DNA from 4 places in the Psychrobacillus sp. MER TA 171 genome. Region 3 is predicted to be linked to each of the others. Evidence: riboswitches for the same ligand, from Rfam matches in the RefSeq annotation. Region 3 holds a riboswitch; each other region holds the start of a gene.
What was found. A riboswitch is a leader RNA that binds a small molecule or an ion and turns the genes downstream of it on or off. The one in region 3 is predicted to bind S-adenosylmethionine.
Positions count from the first base shown of each region.

Region 1: it holds a riboswitch for S-adenosylmethionine, as region 3 does, so the genes downstream of both, M3627_RS07765 (5-methyltetrahydropteroyltriglutamate--homocysteine S-methyltransferase) here and M3627_RS14015 (MetQ/NlpA family ABC transporter substrate-binding protein) in region 3, are expected to answer to the same signal.
Region 2: it holds a riboswitch for S-adenosylmethionine, as region 3 does, so the genes downstream of both, M3627_RS09455 (O-acetylhomoserine aminocarboxypropyltransferase/cysteine synthase family protein) here and M3627_RS14015 (MetQ/NlpA family ABC transporter substrate-binding protein) in region 3, are expected to answer to the same signal.
Region 4: it holds a riboswitch for S-adenosylmethionine, as region 3 does, so the genes downstream of both, metK (methionine adenosyltransferase) here and M3627_RS14015 (MetQ/NlpA family ABC transporter substrate-binding protein) in region 3, are expected to answer to the same signal.

Region 1 covers NZ_JAMAWN010000006.1:81,626-85,973, reverse strand. The annotation lists gene M3627_RS07780 (DUF3169 family protein) at 1-126, shown strand, start outside; gene M3627_RS07775 (DUF6019 family protein) at 141-323, shown strand; gene M3627_RS07770 (hypothetical protein) at 463-762, opposite strand; gene M3627_RS07765 (5-methyltetrahydropteroyltriglutamate--homocysteine S-methyltransferase) at 863-1,969, opposite strand; SAM riboswitch class I at 2,085-2,187, opposite strand; gene M3627_RS20795 (ABC transporter ATP-binding protein) at 2,260-3,996, opposite strand; gene M3627_RS07750 (ABC transporter permease) at 4,238-4,348, shown strand, end outside.
Region 2 covers NZ_JAMAWN010000008.1:50,845-55,192, forward strand. The annotation lists gene M3627_RS09450 (homoserine dehydrogenase) at 1-577, opposite strand, end outside; gene M3627_RS09455 (O-acetylhomoserine aminocarboxypropyltransferase/cysteine synthase family protein) at 702-1,994, opposite strand; SAM riboswitch class I at 2,116-2,232, opposite strand; gene M3627_RS09460 (glycerol-3-phosphate acyltransferase) at 2,377-3,018, shown strand; gene M3627_RS09465 (YdcF family protein) at 3,037-3,624, shown strand; gene M3627_RS09470 (hypothetical protein) at 3,717-4,118, opposite strand; gene M3627_RS09475 (DUF2087 domain-containing protein) at 4,242-4,348, opposite strand, start outside.
Region 3 covers NZ_JAMAWN010000015.1:44,313-48,660, reverse strand. The annotation lists gene M3627_RS14020 (IS4 family transposase) at 42-1,418, opposite strand; SAM riboswitch class I at 1,904-2,018, shown strand; gene M3627_RS14015 (MetQ/NlpA family ABC transporter substrate-binding protein) at 2,112-2,921, shown strand; gene M3627_RS14010 (methionine ABC transporter ATP-binding protein) at 3,105-4,124, shown strand; gene M3627_RS14005 (methionine ABC transporter permease) at 4,121-4,348, shown strand, end outside.
Region 4 covers NZ_JAMAWN010000017.1:68,154-72,501, forward strand. The annotation lists gene M3627_RS14955 (gamma carbonic anhydrase) at 1-68, shown strand, start outside; gene metK (methionine adenosyltransferase) at 281-1,477, opposite strand; SAM riboswitch class I at 1,669-1,786, opposite strand; gene pckA (phosphoenolpyruvate carboxykinase (ATP)) at 2,005-3,591, shown strand.

The DNA of each region.
Region 1 (4,348 bases), on a different contig from region 3:
GGTATTAGTTTAGCTGTTGCATTTTCTTACTTTAGCGAGCAATCGCAAATTTTTTCTATAGCAGTAATGTGCTTAGTCTTGCTGGTAGTGAACACAAGCTATTTAGTAGTTGTACGCAATAAATAAGGGGGATTTTAAAAATGACAACCGGACAATTGCTTTTATGGATAATAGGTTTATCTATACTTTTATATTTTATTATCAAGTGGGGAGTAAAAAATGGGATTAATGAGTCTATGTTAGTCTCAGAGGAAGCTAGAAGGAAATATCGACAAGAACAAGAAGACAAGGTGCAAAGGTCCATAGACGATTTAAAGAACTAAGATTTCTTATTTCGGTAAGCCACCACCACAGAAATCCAAGCGGCTATGATGGCTTATCTTTTTATACTTGCTCGCTGTTTGTTTATTAAAATAAAAACTGATACCTGTCTATAAAATAAGACAAGTATCAGCAACTTAGTTATCCTGCATGGGACCATGTAGTAGGGGTTCCTGCTTTTGGGCAGTTTGGAAAAGTAGAGCCAGCCTCTAGGAAAGCTTCATCTCCATCTTCATCCACATAGCGACCGGATGTTAATACTTCCTGCCCTGAGCTGTGGGTATGACTTTCAGAGCGTTTCCAATACGTAACTACTTCTGTATCGGGACAGGAAGGGAATTTCGAACCCTTTTCTAAAGTTCTAGTTGTCCCAGACTCACACGTATAATTACCAGTTTCTTCTACGACATCATCTGTTGTATATTCATAAACTTTACTCATCAAACATTCCTCCCATATAGAACTGATATCTTATTTAAATAGATACCCTAACAGGCAAATGTAAAAACATTTCTACTAACGTTATCCACATGTGGGTAAGTCAGTTCCAGACATCCTTTGCTATTTGGACTACATGGCGAATTTTTGCCCATTGTTCCTCTTCAGTTAATATGTTTCCTTCCTCAGTAGAAGAAAATCCACATTGAGGACTTAAGCAAAGCTGTTCTTTTGGTACATATTTAGTAGCTTCTTCGATGCGAGCTTTAACTAATTCTTCTTCCTCTAGGTCCCCATGCTTAGAGGTAATCAGCCCTAGGACAATATTTAAATCCTTTCGATTAACATGTCGTAAAGGCTCAAAACCACCAGAGCGCTCATCGTCAAATTCTAAAAATAAACCATCCACATGTAATCCACCGAATATAGTTTCTGAAACTAACTCATAGCTTCCGCTTGTGATATAAGTGGATCGGAAATTTCCCCGACAAATATGCATGGTCACTAGCATATCGGCTGGTCTTTTAGAAATAGACTCATTAATAGCCCTTGCAGAAAGGGATAAGGCTTGCTCTAGCGATAACCCCCTGTCCTTTAAGGAAGCGAGGCCTTCCTCGGAAAAGGAGGTAGCCCATGAAGTATCATCAATTTGAAGATAACGACAGCCTTCATCATAGATTGCTTGGATAAACCCTTGATAAGCTGTGATTAAGTCAGAAAATAATTCCTCATCATTGTTATACACACCTTCCTCAATTGCAGCTCGGTAATAAAGCATGTTCGGACTAGGAATAGTAAATTTTACAACAGCATCCCCAGCTGCTTCTTTTAAAAACTTGAAATGCTCAATCATGTAATGGGTACTAAAGCCAATCTTTCCTGTCACCTTAATACCATGCGCTTTTGTTTGCACCCCTTTAAATGATAGTCCTTGATCGGTTTCATAAAATTCCACGCCATCTAGTCCGCTTAAAAAATCGAAATGCCACCATTTTCGACGAAATTCTCCATCTGTGATAGAAAGTAATCCAGCTTCCTTCTGTTTTTCTATGAGTTTAATAATCTCTTCATTTTCCACTTGAGTTAGCTGCTCTTGGGAAATTTCTTTTTGTTCAAATTGAGCCCTTGCTTGCTTTAAACGTTCCGGTCTCAGGAAGCTTCCAACGTGATCTGCTTTGAAAGGTGCTTTTACAAGTAATTGATTTGTCATATTAAATTCCTACCTTCTATTTATATTATGTTGCGATTACTACTGTCTATAAAATCAAATAAAAAGAGGGCTCGCTTCATAAGAAGAGAACCCTCAATATATATTGAAGTCATTCTTCTTATCTTCAAGACTTAATGTCTATTGGATTTAGCACCACACCTAAAAGGCTGGTTGCTGAGACATCATAGGGCCAATCCCTCCGTCTCTCTTGATAAGAAATAAAATATTAAATTATCTAAATATAATAAAAATAAGTTTAACATGGGCTTTAAACAATTTCAAGGGCTACCTTACTTAGGGATAGCTACCCAGTGACCGTCGGATACCTCTACCAGCTCAGAATTCTTTAATTGATACTTGTCAGTAACATTAGACTCTTCCATGAGCACACGCTTTTTCTTGGCCTCTACTTTTGGGTCAGGGATTGGAATGGCTGCTAAGAGAGACTTAGTGTACGGATGCTGTGGATTAGTATAAAGCTCCTCACTTTCTGCTAGCTCTACAATTTTTCCAGAATACATGACAGCAACGCGATCACTTATATGTTTTACCATGGACAGGTCATGTGCGATAAATAAGTATGTCAGGCCTAGTCTGTGCTGTAAATCCTCCAAAAGCTCTACAATCTGTGCTTGTATAGAAACATCTAAAGCCGATAGAGGTTCGTCACAGACGATAAAATCAGGCTCAACCGCAAGTGCTCGAGCGATACCTATACGTTGTCGCTGTCCACCAGAGAACTCATGTGGATAACGTAATGCATGCGAGGGCTCTAAGCCTACCAATTCTAGTAATTCCTCTACCCGCTTCTTTCTCTCCTCTGCATTTTTGCTCAGACGATGAATATCTAATGCCTGCCCAATAATGTCTAGCACCTTTAAACGAGGATTTAAGGAAGAGTAGGGGTCCTGGAAGATGATTTGCATATGCCGACGCATCGTTTTAAGCTCATTTTTACTTAAACGATTAATGGCCATTCCTTGATATAGCACATCTCCATCTGTAGGCTCATGCAATCGAAGAATCGCCCGACCGGTAGTAGATTTACCTGAGCCTGATTCTCCTACAAGACCAAGAGTTTCCCCGGGCTTTATAAAGAAGCTAATATCGTCAACCGCTTTTAAGACATTCCCGCGACTTACTTGAAAATGCTGTTTTAAAGATTTAACTTCCAGCAGTGGCTTTCCATTTTCTAATCCAATAGAACGAAGAGGAGGTTTCTTCGGCTTTTTCTTCTCGTCTAAACGAGGTAAGGCATTTAATAGTTTTTTCGTATAGTCATGCTTTGGGTTAGCAAAAATTTCTTCGGTAGTTCCTGTTTCAACGATTTCTCCATTTTTCATCACAGCTACACGGTCACACATTCCAGCGACAACTCCAAGGTCATGAGTAATTAAAATAATAGAGGTCCCAAAGCGCTTCTGCATATCCTTCATTAAATTTAGTATTTGAGCTTGAATGGTCACGTCTAACGCAGTAGTTGGCTCATCTGCAATAAGTAGAGTAGGCTTACATGCTAAAGCAATGGCAATCATAACTCTTTGACGCATACCACCAGAAAACTCATGCGGATATTGGTTATAACGTTCTTCACTATTTTTAATTCCTACAAGCTTGAGTATCTCAATAGCTTGTGCCTTTCCCTCTTTTTTCGAGAGCTTTTGGTGCTTAATAAGGCTTTCTGCTATTTGAACGCCGATACGAATGGTTGGATTTAAAGAGGTCATTGGATCCTGAAAAATCATACTGATATCTCTTCCTCTAATAGCTTCCATTTCCTTCTCTGTTTTTGTGTGGAGTTGTTCCCCTAAAAACTCAATGGAACCATTTTTCATGAAGGAGGGAGGAGAAGGTAAAAGGCGCATAATGGAACGGGCCGTGACACTTTTTCCACTTCCAGATTCTCCGACTATGCCCAATGTTTCTCCTTTTTTAACCTCAAAGCTAACACCTCGAACAGCCTCGAATTCATTGTCATTTGTTAAAAAGGAAATCTGTAAATCCTCTACTTTTAAAATAGTTTCCATGAAAACCACCTATCTGAATGAAATCTTCGTATTGTTTATGATTCATGCTCTGTTGTTAGAGAGCGTATATTTAAAGTAATATGAGCGGTTTCTACAAAAAAGAAGACTAAACACGCACATTAGTGGCGCATTTAACCCTACTCTAAATAGACTAAATAATTTGCGTTGACTTAATGGTAGTTCGAATCTATACTATACTATACCACTCGGATTTATACAATATGGAGAGGGGGGATTTAGTATGGGAAGAAAACTTTCTTCCAACGCATTTAGTTTTACCTACGGAAGACTACAACATCATTCCTTCTATAGTATTTTGTTATTTTTACTTGGTTTGCCGGTTCATGTCATT
Region 2 (4,348 bases), on a different contig from region 3:
AAGGATCAGCCTCTGCATATCCAAGCAGCTGTGCTTCTTTTAAGGCACTCTCAAATGGCGAATCCTCTATACGCATTTGCGTCAAAATATAGTTGGATGTTCCATTCAATATTCCTTGAATTTTCTTCACAGAGTTTACTTGAAGCAGGTTTTTTAGAGTCTTGATAATTGGCACCCCACCAGCTGTAGTAGCCTCATAGCCTACAAATACACCTCGTGATTTTGCGCGCTCCTGTAAGGGAATACTATATTTAGAGAACATGACTTTATTTGCAGTAATCACGTGACAGCCTTTGTCAATCGCTCTGCATAAATAGCTATATGCGGGCTCTTCGTTGACAATTGCCTCAAAAACTACCTGGAGTCCAGGAATATTCTCAATATCCTCAAAGTCGTCTGTTACCAAAACTCCTGGAGTTTCAGGTCTTTCTTTTGCTAAATTATTTATCAGGATTGCACAAATCTCAATATCCAACCCTAATGATTTTTTTAAGTCTTCTCTTTTTTCATTTACGATGTGATAAATCCCTTGGCCGACTGTTCCAAACCCTAAAATCGCTGCTTTTATTTTTGCCATGCTGTCTCCTCCAAAATGAATCTGTACAATTGAATATAAATAATCGCACTTGTGTAATATTTCAATAAATTTATTGACTATTTTACATATTGTAGACTATTTTTATTCATTATACAATAGGATTCTATCTAGAGAGGACATTTGTTTTTCTCAAAAGTACTTTTTCGAGTGCATTTTGTAAGTCTTCAACTGCCTCCAAGCCAACAGACAAGCGGATTAGATCCTCTGTAACACCTGATTTTACTAAATCCTCGGGAGTAAGCTGTTGGTGAGTAGTAGAAGCTGGGTGGATAATTAAGGATTTTGCGTCTCCTACATTAGCAACATGAGACCAAATTTCAATATTATCAATAATTTGTCTACCTGCTTCTCTGCCTCCCTTCACTCCAAATGTCAGAATAGAACCGAAGCCATTTTTTAAATACTTTTTAGCCAGCTCGTGCGTTGGATGGTTTTCAAGCCCTAAGTAGTTAACCCATGACACTTCCTCATTTGCATTTAAGTACTCTGCAATCTTCTGTGCATTTTCGTTATGTTTTGGCACTCTTAAGTGAAGTGTTTCTAGTCCTTGAAGAAAGGAAAATGCTGCCTCTGGGCTAAGAGTAGGACCAAAATCCCGAAGCAACTGAACTCTTAGCTTAATTGCAAATGCCACATTTGGTACGTCGATTCCATAACGTAGCCCATGATAAGTAACATCAGGCTCTGTAAATCCCGGAAATTTATCGGAGTTCCAATTGAAATTCCCTCCATCTACTACTACACCACCAATTGTTGTCCCATGTCCTCCAATCCACTTCGTTGCAGAATGTATAACAATGTTAGCTCCATACTCTATAGGATTTGAACCAAAAGGTGTAGCAAATGTGTTATCTACTAATAATGGAACTCCTACTTCATTGGAAATTTTTGAAACAGCTTCTACGTCTAGAACATTTAAGCTTGGATTTCCAATGATTTCTGCAAAGAAGCCTTTCGTTTTCTCTGTAACAGCTTTACGGAAATTTTCTGGGTCAGAGGAATCTACGAATTTTACTGTAATCCCATAACGTGGGAGTGTATGTGCAAATAGATTAAAAGTTCCTCCGTATAAATTTTCAGCAGCTATAATTTCATCTCCAGCTCCAGCAATGTTCAAAATAGAAAATGCTATGGCTGCTGCTCCTGAGGAAAGTGCTACTGCTGCTGTTCCTCCTTCCAGTAATGCAATTCTTTGTTCAAAAACATCTACTGTTGGGTTTGTGATTCTGGAATAGATATTACCAGTCTCTTTCAAGGCAAATAGATTTTGTGCATGCTCAGTGTTTTGAAATACATATGAGGTTGTTTTGTAAATAGGTACTGCTCTAGATCCTGTCACTGGATCAGGCGTTTGTCCACCGTGTAATAGAAGTGTTTCTTTTTGAAGATTAGTCATTTGAATTCCTCCGATTTAGTAGATTAGATGGATGCTGGAGGCCAGAGAGGATTATAGAACAGACAACTATAAAAACCCCTCTTCAATTAAGAAGAGGGGTCAAATTGATGACATGTTCCTCCTCTTATCTTCCAAATTCTATTAAAGAATTTGTAGGATTTAGCACCTTTCCAAGTTATAGAACTTGGTGGTTGCCGGACTTCTTAGGGCCTATTCCCTCAGTCACTCTTGATAAGAGTATTTGATTAGTATTCCATCTTGTTACACAGTATAAGTCTCCATATATTTAGATGTCAAGTCATTTTATAAAAATTCTGAAACTTCTTCTTTTTTTAATCGTTTAATATAATAGATAGAATAATTTTATAAGGGGTGTCATAGAATGGTTGTTTGGATTGTTAGCATTCTCCTAACAGGCTACATTATTGGTTCGCTACATGGATCTAAACTCGCTCAATGGATGAGTGGAGTTAATATAAAAAAAGAAGGCCTAAATAATTCCGGAGCATCCAATGCTACTGTCGTACTTGGCTGGAAGTATGGTGTTTTAGTGGGAGTCATAGATATATTAAAGGGTGCCATTATGATTATTGGTGTACGTGTACTTTCTGAGCAGTGGAGCTTGTTTAGTTCATCAGAGCTGGATCTACTTCTTTATCTAGCTGGTGCCGCGGTTATTTTAGGACACAACTTTCCAGTTTTCACAAAATTTAAAGGTGGGAAAGGCACAGCCTCCATCATCGGGGTTTTACTTGCATTACATTGGCCGGTAGGACTGGCTGGATTGCTTATATTAATCTGCGTTACACTTTTAACAGATTATTTGTTGATTGGGGTTTTGTTTTTTTACCTCATATTTTTAGGAGCCTCTGTCTGGACAGCAGATGGAACAGGACCAATCTTAATAGCAGGCTTCCTATTTTTAATGGCTTCCTTCTTACACATAGAGAATGTCCAACGATTAATACGGAACGAGGAAACAAAAATTTCCTCTGTTATAAAGAAAAAGAAGCCTTCGGTTTAAAGGAAAAGAGTGAGTTAAATGAGCAAAAAAAAGAGGTGGATTGTGGTCATTCCATTCATAATAATCGCATCGAGCGGATTAGGTATGTGGATGCTTACAAGTAAATGGCTCGAGGATGGGTTAAAGCCTAAGGCCGACGGTTCCAATGAGTATGCCATTGTGTTAGGGGCCAAGGTCAAAAAAGGGCACATCCCTTCTCTAGCACTTCTTTATCGTTTGGAAGCAGCACTAGATTATGCTGAAAAATACCCATCTGTAAAACTTGTTGTTACTGGAGGACAGGGACAAGATGAGGATATAGAAGAAGCTATAGTCATGAAGAACTATCTCGTAGAGAATGGAATTATGGAGAGTCGAATCATAGTAGAAGATCAATCTACCTCTACGTATGAAAACCTTTTATACTCTCAACAGCTTCTCCCTGACAGCGTTACCTCTGTCACAATTATTACGAGCGATTTCCATTTACAGCGAGCAAAAATTATAGCTGAGGGAATAGGATGGGACGCAGACGTGGTAGCAGCTAGGACACCACAAATTTCAGAGGCAAAACTACGTTTGCGCGAAAGAGCGGCCTTGCTAAAAACCTTTGTTTCCGGAGAATAACAAGGGAGGGATAAAAAAAGAAGAGTAGCTATGCTACCCCCTCCTTTCTCCCTCCCCCAGCTCTCGCTCATTTGCGAATTATAGGAAAGTTATTAACCCTCGACCAGTGCATAATATTTCAGAAGTTCACCTTCTAATTCAACGAGTAAAATAGGGCCTTCTTTTTCTATAGTAGAAAAAATATTTGAACCCACAGGGAGCTTATTCGACATTTCATCTTCAAAGTCTGTGTCTGAATCATTTCTTATTTTTATTTCCCCTACTTGCTCGCCTTTTGTTAAAGTTAGTTCCTCAACCCAGTCAATTTTAGTCTTATAAATCACACCATCGAGCTGAAAAATATCGGCTTCAGGGTCTAATGTTAAAACCTCTTCCGCATCAGGATTTTTAGTTTCATGAACTTCTATTTTTTCTGTGTTCAATGAATTAGAACATCCAACAGCAGTTAATAAAACGAAAATGATCAAACCCCAAAATAATGCAAGTTGTCTCACGTTATCCCCTCCTTACATTGTTAGACGGACAAGGGTGGAATAAGTTACCTTACCTACTCTCATTTGTTACAATTGCTGTTTAGTTGTCTAAGTGAATTTCCATTTAATTGGGTTGAATCAACTTTACCCCTTCACCCAATAAGCACTTCCATCATCTTTCCTATCTAAAAATCCGTATTCCACTAAATAACGTCTGAGAGTTACATGGTCATCGTATATGCTTTTTAGAA
Region 3 (4,348 bases):
AAAATGTAAGTTTAATTTCTTTCTATACAGGGCATAGAATACTAACTGTAGTTTACACCGAGTATAATCAATGGATCCTTTTCAGGTGGCCCTTTTGTTTTCAATGCATGTTTACAAAGAGCATCATGAAACCTTTTCAGGACCCCATTGGTAAGCTTGGTGTATTTTTTTATGCTTTCAAACATCAAGCGAATAAAGCGTAGGGCAACTGAAATACCCTTTTGAATGCTTATCTCTATTCTAGATTGCTCTAGCAAGAATAAGCGTGCCTGATACGTTGTTGTAGCTGTGATTAGAAACAATAATAAATGGGCGAAAAAATGACATAGCACACGTTCTTCCTTTATCTGTTTATAAAAGGTGGTCGGGAAATTGGATTTCCATCCCTTAAACAATAACTCGATCTGCCAGCGCAATCGGTAAAGGTCCATCACTTTCTCAGCTGGGATGATATCCGGAAGGTTTGTCATAATAATCGTAGCCCCATCTAGCGCCCTTACGTGTTCTTTTGTTTGGTAACGTGAATGTTTACGTTTATACTGACCACTTTTATCTTGTTCCTCCGTATGCCGATACAAAATCAAACGGGTAGGGAATTTATAGTCATACCCGACAAAGACTTCCTCCCATTCCCTTATGGAGCCACGCTCCATTTGTTCCAGATGCTCTGCCAAAGATTCCTTCTGATAAAAAGAGGATTTGACGACCCTGCCATCGGCATGGTATCGAGGGTTTGGATTCCCTGTATAGATAGAACAATCTGGTCGAACTCTAGAGACGAAATAGCCCCCTGTCTCATCGATTTTTTTGAATGTAGGTAGATGAAAATAACCCAAGTCCTGTATAAACAAATCGCCAGGTGAGACCGTCTCTAATCGATACTTTCCGTATAGGGAATCGTTTTCTTTTCCGTTCCTCCAGTCAGCCAACAAGAACTGTCCTGTCAGGAATTCATACTCCAGTTGGCATTTTAATTCGGCTCGATAGACGCCAGGAAAAGTCTCCTTCAAATCCGAAGGAAGGGAATGGATGGTCGCATCTATTATACGGATCCTCTCACAAAATTTTTGTAGCTCGTCACTGATCGGCAACTGATAATTTAACTTCGTTTGTATAAAATGTTCCAAACACTTTTTTAGGAATACAATTAATTCTTTATTTAAACGTTGGTTTATTGCCTCTGGAGTCATAGAAATATGGCAGGTTTCTTCTAATGATAGGCTTAGCTCGCGTAGTGAACTGCCAGCCAGGTTTCCACAATGATAAAGAAGAATGTGGAGAAATGAATACGCATCAAGCTTTCGTTTTCGTTTGATCCATCCTGATTCTTTGGCCCAACTATCCAACATATCCGGGGAAAACAGTTTATACAATTGTTCCATTAAGAGTTTCCATTCGTCTAAATCAGTTCTTTTCATATGAAGCACCTCCTGTTGGTTAGTTTTCTATACCAACCTCGAGGGTTTTTATAAACTTCTTAACTTGATAGCTATGCTACGGGATGAGTGAGACAGACCAGACATCACAACCACGCGCGTAAGCGATGGGTGATGGCTTATCGCTCACCCCGAGGAAAGCGTCCGGCTGGGGCGGAAATCAATTCTACTCTATGCTTTAAGATTTCTTGCATCATAAATCAACCCTAACCTTTAACATAGCCTATTTTTAAATCTCTCCTTACCTTTAACATCTCCATTAACATAAAGCATATAGCTAAATGTAAACCTTTTAAATGCTCCCATCTTAGTATTTCCATATAAATCACTTTTGTATAATTATTTATATAATATTCTATTTGAATTTTTCTAAACAATTATAAAAATATAAAAATATATATTGACTTCAATAGAGCAGTGTAGTAAATTTTTTCTATAGTAAAAACGAAAAACTTAATAGAAATTATCTCTTATCAAGAGTAGCTGAGGGACTGGCCCGTTGAAGCTCGGCAACCATCTATACTAAAAAAGTATAGAAAGGTGCTAAATCCTGCAAAACATTTTTGTTTTGGAAGATAAGAGAGGACCATACATATTTGTGTGCCTCTCTTTCTTTTGAAAGAGAGGCTTTTATATTTATTCGTTTTTATTAATACATATTCAGGAGGAATTACAATGAAGAAATTTAGCTTAGTGTTATCAGGAGTTTTATTAACAGGGTTGCTCTCGGCTTGTGGTAATGATGCTACATCAGGACCATTAGATGAAAATAAATTAGTTGTTGGCGTTACGTCAGGTCCACATGAACAAGTTACTGAGGTTGTTGCTGAAATTGCAGCACGTGATGGACTAGAAATTGAGATTAAGGCTTTTTCAGATTTCGTACTTCCAAACACAGCACTTGATGAAGGCAGCTTGGACGCAAACAGTTATCAAACTCTACCTTTTCTTGACTCATTTAACGAAAATAATGATACAGAGCTAGTACCAGTCGCTGAGACTATTTTACTTCCAATGGGCGTTTATTCTGAAAAGTATTCATCCTTCGATGAACTACCAGATGGAGCTACCTTTGGACTACCGAATGATCCAACACAAGGTGCACGAGCTTTAGACATATTAGAAGTAAATGGTTTTATCAAAGTGAAAGAAGGTAAAAAAGGAAATGCTTCTATTCATGACATTGAAGAAAACCCTAAAAACCTTGAATTCGTTGAATTAGAGGCAGCGCAAATAGTAAAACAGCTTAGTGAGGTCGATGCTGCAGCAATCAATTCCAATTATGCTTTAGAAGCTGGTATTAACCCTGGAGAAGAATCAATTTTGTTAGAGTCAGCTGATTCCCCATACGTTAACCATATTGTTGTTCGTAAGGAAAACGAAAATGATCCTGTCATCCAAAAATTCATTAAAGCATACCATTCCGACGAAGTTAGAGAATTTATTGAAGAAGAATTCCAAGGCTCCGCACTAGCAGGTTGGTAAATTAGAAAAGCACAGGCGCCTATCCCTGCCCCGACAGGCAAATGGGAAAATGCGAGGAGGCAGATCCACAGCCACCGGAGTATTTTCCCATTTGATCCCGAGGGGCAAGGCGCCGAAGCTAGACATCAAGAAAAACGCAGGCTTCTAGCTCTGCCGGCGTTTCTTTAGAAAGGAAGATCATTCATGATAGTTTTAGAAAATATCACAAAAGAGTTCAGCAGTAAAAGTAGTACGGTAAAGGCTGTTAATAATGTAAGCATACACGTAAAAAAAGGTGAAATTCATGGGGTTATAGGCTATAGCGGTGCAGGGAAAAGCACACTCATTCGCTGTGTAAATCTATTAGAGAAACCAACATCTGGAAAAGTATACATAAACGGCAATAACATTACCCCCCTCCCCCCGGCGAAGCTACGTATGGTACGAAATAAAATAGGAATGATCTTTCAAGGATTTAATCTTCTAAAAACAGCAACTGTTTATGATAATATTGCCATTCCATTAAAGCTACTCGGCTATGATAAAACAGAAGTAAAAAATAGAGTAGAAAAGTACTTAGAAATAGTTGGTTTATCTGATAAGTATAAAAGCTACCCAAACCAGCTTTCAGGAGGGCAAAAACAACGCGTCGCAATAGCTAGAGCCCTTGCACAGGAACCCGAAGTACTATTAAGCGATGAAGCAACAAGTGCATTGGATCCTGAAACTACTGATTCCATTTTGGATTTGCTATTAAAAATAAATAAAGAGCTGGGTATCACTATTCTACTAATTACTCATGAGATGAATGTCATTCAAAAAATTTGTGATCATGTGTATGTAATGGAAAAAGGAGAAGTTGTCGAAGCAAACACTGCGATTAACCTTTTTACAAAGCCAAAGCATCCAACAACAAAGAAGTTTTTAAGCACAATCAGTCAACGAAATCTATCCCCGTCTCTAATTTCTCAGCTCCATGTAACAGGTGCTGTTACACGTTTAACTTTCGTTGGAGAGAGCACTGGTAAGCCCTTATTAGCAGAGGTTAGCCAAAGATTTGAAGTCCAGCCTAATATATTAACCGCCAATATCATCGAGTTGAAAAATGGAATTGTGGGTAATATCGTCATCCATTTAGTCGGAGATCCGGACCAAGTACAGTCTGCAATCCAATTTCTAAACGAACGCGGTGTAGAGACAGAAAACTTGGAGGTGCACTCATGAGTGGGATTGAACAATTTACCAATCAATGGCTCCCATTAATCGGAAAAGCCACCATAGAAACGTTCCAAATGGTAGGGATTTCTTTATTAATCTCCATCCTAATCGGTATTCCCTTAGGTATACTGATTGTTTTAACGAGACCTGGGCAAGCATTACAAAATGCAATCGTATACCAGTTAAGTAACCTTCTCATAAATGTTATTCGTTCTATACCATTTATCATT
Region 4 (4,348 bases), on a different contig from region 3:
ATGTCCAACGAATTATTCATGAGTATGCGGAAAAAGGACAATACTATAAATCAGTAAAACCAATTTAAAAATGTTTAAGAAACTAAAGTATTCTTATATTTTATATAATTTATACTCATTAATCCATTAAGAGTAAACGCACCCAATTATTAATCTCCTTTAAATACACTTAGTTCTCAGATCATCTGTATAAAAGTATAAAAAGAACAGAAGGTATTAAGAGATCAATCTCTTAATACCTTCTGTTTTTATAAGAGGCATTCTGTAATAGAAGACTCTTTTATAGACCAGCCTTTTGCTTTAATAGCTCTGCTTTGTCTGTTCTTTCCCATGGTGCATCAATATCTGTACGTCCAAAATGTCCGTAAGCAGCAGTTTGCTTGTAGATTGGGCGACGAAGGTCTAACATTTTAATAATGCCAGCTGGGCGAAGGTCAAATAGCTCACGGATATAAGTTACCAAATCTGCTTCGGATACTTTACCTGTTTCAAATGTATCAATAGCAATTGATACAGGCTGTGCTACACCGATTGCATAAGCAAGCTGTACCTCACAACGATCAGCAAGACCAGCTGCAACAATATTCTTTGCCACATAACGAGCTGCATAAGCTGCAGAACGGTCTACTTTTGTTGGATCCTTACCAGAGAAAGCTCCTCCTCCATGACGAGCATACCCACCGTAAGTATCTACGATAATTTTACGACCTGTCAAACCTGCATCCCCTTGCGGACCACCGATAACAAAGCGACCAGTCGGGTTGATAAAGTACTTTGTTTCGTCTGTTATTAAATTAGTAGGAACTACTGGTTTAATCACATGCTCTTTTAAATCTTTTTGAATTTGTTCTAACGTTACTTCCGGATGATGCTGTGTGGAAATAACAATCGTATCGATATGAACTGGATTGTTATTTTCGTCATATTCTACTGTTACTTGTGTTTTACCATCTGGTCGTAAGTAATCTAATGTTTCGTCTTTACGAACCTCAGCTAATCGGCGAGCTAATTTGTGGGCTAGGCTAATTGGAAGTGGCATAAGCTCTGGTGTTTCATTACAAGCATAGCCAAACATTAAACCTTGGTCCCCAGCTCCGATTGCTTCAATATCAGAATCAGACATCGAACCTTCTCGAGCTTCTAGTGCTTGGTCAACTCCCATAGCGATATCAACCGATTGCTCATCGATAGCTGTAAGAACTGCTGACGTTTCTGAGTCAAAACCATATTTAGCTCGCGTATATCCAATTTCTTGAATAGTAGCTCGCACTACTTTTGGAATGTCTACATAAGTAGAGGTTGTGATTTCTCCAGCAACTAAAACCAAACCTGTAGTAACTGTTGTTTCACAAGCTACACGAGCGTTTGGATCTTCCGTTAAAATCGCATCTAAGATAGCATCTGATATTTGGTCACAAATTTTATCTGGATGACCTTCTGTTACTGATTCCGATGTAAATAATCGTCTTTGTGTCAAAAAAATTCCCTCCTATGTCCTGCGAGATTTCTCTCAGGAATTGATACGGTACTCATTCCCATGTCAAGCCTATAGTAAACTTGAAGCCGTTTCGGACTTGGCACACAAGGATTTAGGGCGATGTAATATAAAAAAACCTCTCACTCACGTAGTTACATGAGGAAAGGGATTAATATCATAAACACCTTTCACTCTTATCAATCAAGGAATTTCACCTTGTATCAGGTTTGGCACCTTTGTAACGTAAGTATAATTACAGGTTGCCGGGTTTCATAGGGCCTGAACCCCTCCACACGCTCGGAATAAGAGTATCCGTTCAATTCACCATCATACGTATATTAGCAAAATAAGTCAACAGGTAAATTTGTTATTTATTCACAATTACTAAAAAAAATCATTTTTTGAGCTTTAATTAGTGTAGACTATTTAGTTTAATGTGTTATACTATTTCACATATCAACGAAAAATCCTCTTTATGATGTTTCCGTGAAGAGCTAAAAACTTTAAATAAAGGATGGTAATACTATATGAATTCAATCGATACTGTGAGCGAACTGAACGAATTGTTAGCTGGTAACAACATTAGCCTGCAATTATCAGTACCACAATTAGTGGAAAAAGCTACGTCAAGAGGAGAAGCAGTACTAACTTCCACTGGAGCTGTTAAAGCAGAGACGGGCAAATATACAGGACGTTCTCCAAAAGACAAGTATATTGTTGATGAACCTATCTCAAAAGACAAAATCGATTGGGGATCTGTAAACCAACCTATCTCATCTTCGCACTTTGAAGCATTATATTCAAAGGTTATGAACTATTTAAAGGAAAAAAATGAACTATTCGTCTTTAAAGGATACGCTGGTGCAGACAAGGATTCACGTTTAAGCATTCAAGTAATCAACGAATACGCGTGGCATAACCTGTTTGCTCACCAATTATTCATTCGTCCTTCTGAAGAGGAGTTAATATCTCATAAAGCAGACTTCACTGTCATTAGTGCTCCGAACTTCAAAGCAAATCCTGCTGTTGACGGAACTAATTCAGAAACTTTTATCATTGTATCTATGGAAAAACGCATCGTTTTAATCGGTGGTACGGAATACGCAGGAGAAATGAAAAAGTCTATATTCTCTATTATGAACTATTTATTGCCTGAACAAAATATTTTGCCAATGCACTGCTCTGCTAACGTTGGAGAAAAAGGCGATGTAACATTATTCTTCGGTCTATCAGGTACTGGAAAAACTACATTATCTGCTGATGCTGGAAGAAAACTAATCGGTGATGATGAGCACGGCTGGTCTGATAATGGCGTATTTAATATCGAAGGCGGCTGCTATGCAAAATGTATCGACCTAACAAGAGAAAATGAACCACAAATTTTTGACGCTATCAAATTTGGTACTGTTTTAGAAAACGTAGTTGTAGACCCTACTACTCGTACTGCTGATTATACTGATAGCTCTTTAACTGAAAATACTCGTGCAGCTTATCCAATTCAATATATAGATAATATTGTGGATCCATCTGTTGCTGGTCACCCAAATACAATCATCTTCTTAACTGCAGATGCATTTGGAGTATTACCTCCAATCAGTAAGCTTACTAAAGAGCAAGCAATGTATCACTTCTTGAGTGGATTTACTTCTAAGCTTGCTGGTACAGAGCGTGGAATTACTTCTCCACAACCTGCATTCTCAACATGCTTCGGTTCTCCATTCCTACCATTACATGCAACTGTGTATGCTGAAATGCTTGGGAAGAAAATCGATGAGCACGGTGCTCAAGTATTCTTAGTAAACACTGGTTGGACTGGTGGAGAATATGGTGTAGGAAGCCGTATGAAGCTTTCTTACACACGTACGATGGTTCGTGCAGCAATCGAAGGTAAATTAACTGATGTAGAAACAACTAAAGATGCAGTATTTGGATTAGATATTCCTACTAGCATTGACGGAGTTCCTTCTGAGGTATTAATCCCTCGTAACGCATGGGAAGATAAAGCGGCTTATGATCAAAAAGCATCTGAGCTAGCTCAATCCTTCCGCGAAAACTTCCAAAAGTTTGGAAGCGTCTCTGAAGAGATATCACTAAAAGGCGGTCCTACTGCTTAATTCAATTAAAACTTAAGCGGCTAATGCAAAAAAAGCCTACTTCTAAAAACAAAAAGCTCTGCAATTTTACTCTGAATGTAAAATTGACGGAGCTTTTTTTGATTAAAGTTAAATATGTCTAATGGGTTTGTGTTGGAGAGAAAAACGAAAAACACAGTGCCGTTTTGAAGTGTTTCTATTATTGGATATTTTTAGAAATATTGAGAAATTTATGATAGTATATATTTAAGATTTTAATTAATTTGGAGGTGAAATTAATCTATGTTGACAATCTTAATAATTATTGGAGCTTTTTTAATGCCGATATTAGCTATTATTTTTTGTCTTAACCTAATAGAAATAATAAAAAAAGTAAAGAAGGATGAATCTACTACTAAAAATACATTTTGGATGACAACATCTTTTATTCTAATTGTATGGAGCATTTCACTTAGCGCTTTATTCAGTTTTACTACTAATACCCAATAAGATAAGAATATTCTTTTAAACACCTGTATAACTAAAGAAAAAAGCGCTTAAATTCTGAGCGTCTTTACTGTTTTCATATAGAGATTACATTGTAGAAATATCTGCTGTTTAAGCCAATTATCCTCTATACACAGCTAACTATTTCCTAGGAAATCCCCTCTCCTGAGTCGCTTATGCTTGGACTCCGATCATAAACCTAAGCACTACATCTTAATTAGATTATTTTCCATAGAATTTGAAGAAACCAAACGGCAGAATATATACCAATGAATAGGTGGTTCTCTTAATC